Regions from separate parts of the Serratia sp. Sp408 genome, predicted to be linked through region 2. Evidence: predicted binding sites of a transcription regulator. Region 2 holds the regulator's gene; the other holds the start of a gene.
What was found. The regulator ArgR, encoded in region 2, controls arginine synthesis, uptake and breakdown. The targets are predictions, from matches to a motif close to ANTGAATAAAAATACANT.

Region 1 (4,525 bases), on a different contig from region 2:
GGTTTCCAGCACTTCCTGAGTGTCCGCGCTTGGTTGCCACTTCAATGGCACCAGTGGACGCTTGGAATTCAACTCGCGGATCAGGAATGCCTGTTTATCCGCTTCTGACCAGCTTTCATAGTCGCCCAGCCCCAGATAGCGCGTCAGTTCGGCGATCGCTTCGGTATGGCGGGTGCTTTCCTGACGCACGTCGATACGCACCAGTGGCACGCCGAAGCAGCGCACGCGGCGCAGGGTATCCAGCAGTTGGCCATTGGCAATGATGCTCATGCCGCACGCCACCAGCGATTGATAACAGGCGTACAGCGGCTCCCACAGCTGCTCGTTGTTCACCAGCAGGTCGTGCGGGCGTAGCATGCGTTCGCCCTTAAGGCGGCCTTCCAGGTACGCCTGTGAGCTCATCAACTGGCTGCGCAGGCGTTTCATGATTTCACGATACGGTTCTTGTACCGCGTCACCGCCGGCCAGCTCGCGCAGTTCCGGTGTACATTCGGTCATCGACAGTTCGGAAACCAGCACCTGAATATCGCGGGTGAATAGATCGCAGGCTTTCCAACGGCTCAGCAGCAGCACGTGGCGGGTGATTTCGGCGGTGACGTTCGGGTTACCGTCGCGGTCACCGCCCATCCAGGAGGTGAAGCGCACCGGCACCGCTTCCACCGGCAGGCGGTAGTCGATGGTGTTTTCCAACTGCTCGTTCAGTTCGCGCAGGAAGGCCGGGACGCCCTCCCACAGGCTGTTTTCCACTACCGCAAAGCCCCATTTGGCTTCGTCGATCGGCGTCGGTCGATTGTGGCGAATTTCGTCGGTATGCCACGATTGGGCAACTAACTGACGCAAACGGCGCATGATCTTGTTGCGTTCGTAATCGGCCAGGTCGTTGTGGTCAAGCTGGCTGAGGCAGCTATTCACTTCCACCAGTTTGTGGATCAGCGTGCGGCGGGTGATTTCCGTCGGGTGCGCGGTCAGCACCAGTTCGATCGACAGCTGATCTACCGCATCCTGCAGCGCTTTATTGCTGAGCTTTTTGTCTTTCAGCCGGCTGAACAGCTGCGTCAGCACTTCCGGGTTGCTGGCCGCTTCGCCGTTGGGCGAAATGCTGTGGTACTGCTCGGCGACGTTGGTCAGATTGAGGAACTGGCTGAAGGCGCGCGCCACCGGCAACAGTTCGTCGTTGGACAGGTTTTGCAGCGTGTTCAGCAATTCCTGACGGTGCGCCTCGCTGCCGGCGCGTGACGATTTGGAAAGCTTACGGATGGTTTCAACGCGATCGAGAATATGCTCACCCAGCGCTTCTTTAATGGTTTCGCCGAGCAATTTGCCGAGCATACTGACATTACTTCGCATTGCCGAATATTGTTCGTTCATATAACCCCTGACCCATTTCGATATGATTTTTATCTTGTAAGTAAATTTCACGCGTGAGGCGAAGGGCGCCTGTTCCATGCAATCGCGTGCCTGTCCAATGGTCAATTGACACTATTTTTAGCAAAAAAACATCAAAATCGGCGCTTTTTCTGAAATTTAATTACGCCCCGCGGGTTATCAGTCTGGCTTATCACGCGAGCGTTCTACGCCTTTATAGGTAGGGGCATGATAAGACATTGCCCCTATCATTTCTCTGGTTTATTGATGGCAGAAATGATCGACCAATTGGCCCAACAGCTTGCGCGTCGGCTCGATAAAGGCGGTATCAATGTATTCATCAGGCTGGTGGGCCTGATTGATTGAACCCGGTCCCAGCACCAGCGTCGGGCAGACTTCCTGTACGAAAGGCGCCTCGGTGCAATAGTTGACCACTTCGGTGCGCGAGCCCAGCAGCTTTTCGATCACCGCGACCATATGATGATCGGTTGGGCACTCATAGCCGGGGATCGGCGGGTGCAGTTCGTCAATGGTCAAGCGTCCTGGCCAGCGTTCGCTGACCGGCGCCAGCGCGCTGTGCAGCAGTTCGTTGATGTTATCCAGCGTCATGCCCGGCAGCGGGCGAATATCCATATGCAATTCACAGCAGGCGCAGATACGGTTAGCCGCATCGCCGCCATGGATATGTCCAAAGTTCATCGTCGGATACGGCACGGCAAAGGCTGGATTGTTATAGCGTTGCTGCAAGGTGTTACGCAGTTCCATTAAATGGCCAATGGATTCATGCATCAGATCGATGGCATTGACGCCGCGCGCCGGATCGCTGGAGTGGCCGGATTGTCCGGTGATACGAATCGCATTGGAAATATGCCCCTTGTGCGCCCGCACCGGTTGCAGCGAGGTCGGTTCGCCGATAATGGCGAAATCCGGCCGGATCTGACTGGAGGCGGCAAAATAGCGCGCACCGGCCATGGTGGTTTCTTCGTCGGCGGTGGCCAGCACATACAGCGGTCTGGTCAGTTTGCTGGCGTCAATGTCACGTACTGCATCGAGAATAAAGGCGAAGAATCCCTTCATGTCGGCGGTGCCGAGGCCGTACAGCTTGTTGTCGTGTTCGGTCAGGGTGAACGGATCGCGCGTCCAGCGCCCTTGATCGTAGGGCACGGTATCGGTGTGGCCGGCCAGCAGCAGGCCGCCGCTGCCTTCGCCGATACTGGCCAGCAGGTTGAACTTGTTGCGGGTGTCCGGTACCGGCTGCACGTCGACACGGAAGCCCAAATCACTAAACCATCCGGCCAACAAGTTGATTAATGCTTCATTACTCTGATCGAGAGCGCCATCGGTGGCACTGATCGAAGGAGTGGCGATCAACGCCCGGTACAGCTCAATAAATGGAGGTAATTTCATCTTCACTGTTGACAGCCTTTGGTTAGGATAGTATCAATATTCATGCATTTATTTTGAATAAAAATACAGTAAGCTGGAGCGTAAGGGAACCCGAAGCCCGGATGTTTATAAAAACATCAACGCTCACCCACGTGGGCGATCGGCGTAACAACGCGAGTGAGCCCTGCTACCGGGGTCGCAAGCGACCACATTGCACGTTTAGAAGGTGAAAGGCCACATGTTGAATACGCTGATTGTTGGTGCCAGCGGCTATGCCGGAGCAGAGCTCACGGCTTACCTGAATCGCCACCCACATATGAACATAACCGCTTTAGCGGTTTCAGCGCAAAGTGCAGATGCAGGAAAATTGCTTTCCGATCTGCATCCCCAGTTGAAAGGTATCGTCGATCTGCCGCTGCAGCCGCTGGTTGACGTTGCACAAGCGGCCAAAGGCATCGACGTGGTGTTCCTGGCCACCGCCCATGAAGTCAGCCATGACATTGCACCGGCGTTCCTGGCTGCCGGCTGCGTGGTGTTCGATCTGTCCGGCGCCTTCCGCGTACAGAGCGCCGAGTTTTATCAGCAATATTACGGTTTCGAACATCAACATGCCGATTTGCTGGAACAGGCGGTATATGGACTGGCGGAATGGCAGAGTGAACATATCAAACAGGCGCAGTTGATCGCGGTGCCGGGCTGCTACCCGACCGCCGCCCAATTGGCGTTGAAACCGTTGCTCGAACAGCAGTTGCTGAATCTCGATCAGTGGCCGGTGATCAACGCCACCAGCGGCGTCAGCGGTGCCGGGCGCAAGGCCAGTGTGAATACCAGTTTTTGTGAAGTCAGCCTGCAGCCGTATGGCCTCTTCAACCACCGTCATCAGCCGGAAATCGTCGCGCACCTGGGGACGCCGGTCATCTTTACGCCACATTTGGGGAATTTCCCACGTGGTATTTTGGCCACCATTACCTGTCGCCTGAAGGCCGGCGTAAGCGCCCAGCAGGTAGCGGCCGCTTACCAGGCCGCCTATCACGACAAACCGCTGGTGCGGCTGTATGCCAACGGCGTGCCGGCGCTGAAGGCGGTGGTTGGCCTGCCGTTCTGCGATATCGGTTTCGCGGTGCAGGGCGAGCATCTGATCGCCGTGGCGGCAGAAGACAATCTGTTGAAAGGCGCGGCCGCACAGGCGGTGCAGTGCCTGAATATTCGTTTTGGGTTCCCGGAAACCCAGTCACTCCTTTAAATCAGCGTGAGTAAACAGCGATGAATCCGTTAATTATCAAGTTAGGTGGCGTGCTATTAGACAGCGAAGAAGCGCTGGAGCGTTTGTTTACCGCGCTGGACAGCTATCGCGCCCAGTATCAACGTCCGTTGGTGATCGTTCACGGCGGCGGCTGCGTGGTGGATGAGCTGATGAAGCAGCTTGCCCTGCCGGTGGTGAAGAAAAACGGTCTGCGGGTTACTCCGGCCGATCAAATTGACATTATTACCGGCGCGCTGGCCGGCACCGCCAACAAGACCTTGCTGGCATGGGCGGTGAAGCATCAAATCAATGCGGTCGGCCTGAGCCTGGCGGATGGCGGCAGCGTTACCGTGACTCAGCTCGATCCGGCGCTGGGCCACGTTGGCAATGCGCAGCCGGGTTCGCCGCTGCTGGTACAGACCTTGCTGACGGCCGGTTATCTGCCGGTAATCAGTTCGATCGGCATTACCGCCGAAGGGCAACTGATGAATGTGAACGCCGATCAGGCCGCGACGGCGCTGGCCGCCACGC
Region 2 (4,525 bases):
TACCGGCACGTTCAGTTCTTCCGGCTTTTTGCCTTTCAGCTCGGCCACGAAGGTATTGGAACGAATGATATCCAGCGAGGTGACGCCAAACAGTTTGTTCTTGTCATACACACCGGCTTTTTTCAGCACTTCGGCCGCGATGGCAACCGTGGTGTTCACCGGGTTGGTGATGATGCCGATGCAGGCTTTCGGGCAGGTTTCCGCTACTTGCTGGATCAGGTTACGCACGATGCCGGCGTTGACGTTGAACAGATCGGAGCGATCCATCCCTGGTTTACGCGCCACACCAGCGGAAATCAGTACTACATCCGCACCCTGCAAGGCAGGTTTTGCGTCTTCGCCGGCAAAGCCTTTGATGTTCACTGCGGTTGGGATGTGGCTTAAATCGACGGCAACGCCTGGGGTTACTGGGGCAATGTCGTAGAGGGAGAGTTCAGAACCTGAAGGAAGCTGGGTTTTGAGTAGAAGGGCGAGGGCCTGGCCGATACCGCCAGCAGCACCGAGAACTGCAACTTTCATCCTATACTCCTTTATTATCTTAAATATAAAAGCGCCGTGAATTTCTGGGTACGGACCTTAGATTATTACACCTTTTAAAACAATCTCTTAACAGTTGGATTGAGAGCTGGCGCAACAAAATGGCCTCGATCGCGGACATTTTAGATTAAATAGCTTACGCATTAAGGGCATAGCGCACACTAATCGAAAATAGTGCGAGGTTATTCACGAGCAAGTTAACCGGCCGTTACATTACACCCTTACACAACATCAGAACAACATCATTTTAATAACATTTTCTTTACCGGGGAGGCAGCTTTCCCCCCTGGGTGAAATGGGCATATTCATGAGATACGGATTTTGTTAAAATGCCGCCCTTTCCTTATTGTCCGGGCTATTTTGATTTTTCCGGACACTGCCTTATTGCATAAAAATTCATTTATATGCATAATAATGAACTCTATTGTTAACATTCACCGGTGCAAAATGCGTAATCCCGCAAAGCAGGAAGATCTGATCAAGGCGTTTAAAGCGTTATTGAAAGAAGAAAAATTCAGCTCGCAAGGCGAGATCGTTTTGGCGCTGCAGGAAGAAGGCTTCGAAAACATTAACCAATCCAAAGTGTCGCGCATGCTGACCAAGTTCGGCGCGGTGCGTACACGCAATGCCAAAATGGAAATGGTTTACTGCCTGCCAGCCGAACTGGGCGTGCCGACCACCTCCAGTCCGCTGAAGAATCTGGTACTGGACGTCGACCACAATGATGCGGTGGTCGTTATCCATACCAGCCCGGGTGCAGCACAGTTAATTGCCCGTTTACTCGACTCGTTGGGCAAATCCGAAGGCATACTGGGCACCATTGCTGGTGATGACACCATTTTTGTTACCCCGGCCAACACCTTCAGCGCGCGTCAACTGTATGAAGCTATCCTGACGCTGTTCGAGCAGGAACTGTGATCGCCATGGCTAATAAAATGCGGCTCTCCGCCGCGTTTTGTTAGCTTTTGCTTAACCACCGCTTTACGTTGCCGGCACATTCCCCCTCTCGACTACCACGTATAACGCCGCACAACACCCCACCTGCGACACATTTCCATGACATTTATCCGTAACTAGTGATACCTGCTATTAATTTCCGCACTTTTGGTCAAAAGCACTTAGCTTGTTGAAATTACATCTAATTAACAATAAAAGTGTGTTTTATGAGCGCTTTTTATTCCATTTGGATATAAAAAATAATCAATATTATGCGTAAGTTTCACAAGAAACTGTTAGCTAACTATTAATTTTTCGCGTTACTAGATGTATACTCATTTCCGTGACGTAAATCACAGTTCATGCGAACTGACAAAAGAATTCGAAGAGGCAAAATCATGAAAGTTAAAACTACAGTAATGACGTTAGGCGTTCTATCCATGCTTTCTTTCGGTGCATTTGCAGCACAATCCGTTAGCGCAGATCAGGCAACCAAACTGCAATCCGCAGGCACCATTACCGTTAGCGGCGTTGCCGGCGCACCGTCTGATATTCGCGCAGCGCTGTCTGCCAAAGCGGATGCCCAAGGCGCGACCGCTTACCGTGTGATTGAAGCGCGTAACGAAGGCAACTACCACGCCACCGCAGAAATCTATAAGTAAGTCAGCAGTACCGGCATTACCCGACAACGGGCAATAAATCTCTGGAAAACAGCAGTACCTGTCACGGCCTTCAAGAATAAAAAACGCTAGCAAGCCCTTCCTGGCCGGGATGGATACCTCAAGGACCACCAACATGAACATGAAAATCACTCTCGCTGCGGTCAGCCTGCTCTCAGCCGTCAGTTTCGGTGCCAGCGCCGCTACGCTGGTGGACAATGCACAAGCCAGCAACATGCAGACCATCGGTACCATTACTGCCAGCGGTGTGACCGGCTCCCCTTCCGACATTCGTCAGGCGCTGTCTGACAAAGCCGACAAGCAAGGCGCCAAAGCCTATCGCGTTATCGAAGCCTACGAAAATGGCAACTGGCACGCGACGGCCGAAATTTACAAATAACAATTCAGAGAACGCGTTACCGAACTGATTACCCTCGTCACTGCCACTGCCGAGTTTGACGTCAACGCGAATTCTTTGAAGAAACCCCTCGTCGTCCTATCCGACGAACCCCATTGCCCCCGCTCGCGGGGGCTTTTTTATGGGTGTAAAAAAGGGCCGCAAGCGGCCCTGTCATTACGATCGTCGGGGTGACGGCGCCCCCCGATTGTCTGTCAGTAACCTTGCGGTGCGGCCGGCTTGTTGGCCAGTGCCGTCAACAGCTTGTCGTGAATACCGCCGAAACCGCCGTTGCTCATCACCAGAATATGGTCGCCCGGCTGTGCCGTTTTCACCACCATCTCTACCAGCGTATCCACATCGGCGCTCCAATGGGCCGGCTGTACACAGGCTTCGGCCACTTCCGCCACCTGCCAGGGAATATGGTGTGGCTGGAACAGGAACACTTCGTCGGCCCGCCCCAGCGACGGCGCCAGTTCGTTCTTGTTGATACCCATTTTCATGGTGTTGGAGCGCGGTTCCAGCACCGCCAGGATGCGTGCGGTACCGCCGACCTTGCCGCGCAACGCCGCCAGCGTTGCCAGGATCGCCGTCGGGTGATGGGCGAAATCGTCATACACCGTGACGCCATTGGCTTCGCCGCGCAGTTCCAGACGGCGACGCGCGTTGATAAAATCATTCAACGCGCGGCAGGCGTCTGCCGGCAGCACACCAACGTGACGCGCCGCAGCGATGGCCATCAGGCCATTATGCATATTGTGTTCACCCACCAGCGTCCAGTTGACCTCGCCCACCGTTTCGCCGTTGAGCTGCACCTCATAACGGCTGGCATCGGCGGTCAGTTTATTGGCGCGCCAGACGCCTTCTTCGCCTACCAGCTCCTGTTCGCTCCAGCATCCCATCGCCATCACCTGTTTGAGGTGCGGATCGTTGTCCGGCAGAATGATCTTGCCTTTGCCCGGTACCAGGCGTACCAGATGGTGGAACTGCTTCTGAATCGCCTTCAGATCGTCAAAGATATCGGCGTGATCGAACTCCAGATTGTTCATGATCAGCGTTCGCGGACTGTAGTGCACGAACTTCGAGCGCTTGTCAAAGAAGGCGCAGTCGTATTCATCCGCTTCAATCACGAAGAACGGGCTGCCGCCCAGGCGAGCAGACACCTCAAAGTTGCCCGGTACGCCGCCGATGACGAAGCCCGGTTGATAACCACAGGCTTCAAGGATCCAGGTGGCCATACCGGCGGTGGTGGTCTTGCCATGGGTGCCAGCGACGGCCAGTACCCAGCGATCGCGCAGCACATGATCGTGCAGCCACTGCGGGCCGGATACATAGGGGATCCCCTGTTCCAGCACCGCTTCCACGCACGGGTTGCCGCGCGTCATGGCATTGCCGATGATCACCATGTCCGGCGCCGGATCCAACTGTGCCGGATCGTACCCCTGGATCAAATCGATCCCCTGGTTTTCCAACAGCGTGCTCATCGGAGGATAGACATTAGCATCGGAACCGGTAACCTCGTGTCCAAGCGACCGAGCCAACATGGCCAGCCCACCCATAAAGGTGCCGCAGATGCCAAGAATGTGAATGCGCATAGGTTTCTCATTTGAGTACGTCGAATGTGCGCTTATTCTAACGCTCAGAATCGTCCAGAAGAAATGGATTTGCCTATGAATGGCGCAATGCTTTGGGCTACACTGCTGAGCGAAAACGTTGGCGGTTTGTTAACAAACCGCTATCCATCCGTAGATTCAGGGATTGTGTCATGAAAACGTTAGGCGAATTTATCGTCGAGAAACAGCACGACTTCTCTCACGCCACCGGCGAACTGACTGCATTGCTTTCCGCAATCAAGCTGGGCGCTAAAATCATCCACCGCGACATCAATAAAGCGGGTCTGGTGGATATTCTAGGCACCAGCGGCGTTTCCAACGTACAGGGCGAAGTTCAGATGAAACTGGACCTGTACGCGAACGAAAAACTGAAAGCCGCATTG

Region 1: the regulator ArgR is predicted to act here: its motif matches at 2,825-2,842, upstream of argC (N-acetyl-gamma-glutamyl-phosphate reductase).

What each region holds. Positions count from the first base shown of each region.
Region 1 is NZ_JBXUFT010000010.1:117,716-122,240, forward strand. It holds gene ppc (phosphoenolpyruvate carboxylase) at 1-1,368, opposite strand, end outside; gene argE (acetylornithine deacetylase) at 1,627-2,772, opposite strand; gene argC (N-acetyl-gamma-glutamyl-phosphate reductase) at 2,990-3,994, shown strand; gene argB (acetylglutamate kinase) at 4,015-4,525, shown strand, end outside.
Region 2 is NZ_JBXUFT010000008.1:111,914-116,438, forward strand. It holds gene mdh (malate dehydrogenase) at 1-519, opposite strand, end outside; gene argR (transcriptional regulator ArgR) at 985-1,455, shown strand; gene yhcN (peroxide/acid stress response protein YhcN) at 1,872-2,135, shown strand; gene yhcN (peroxide/acid stress response protein YhcN) at 2,269-2,532, shown strand; gene mpl (UDP-N-acetylmuramate:L-alanyl-gamma-D-glutamyl-meso-diaminopimelate ligase) at 2,745-4,124, opposite strand; gene fbp (class 1 fructose-bisphosphatase) at 4,295-4,525, shown strand, end outside.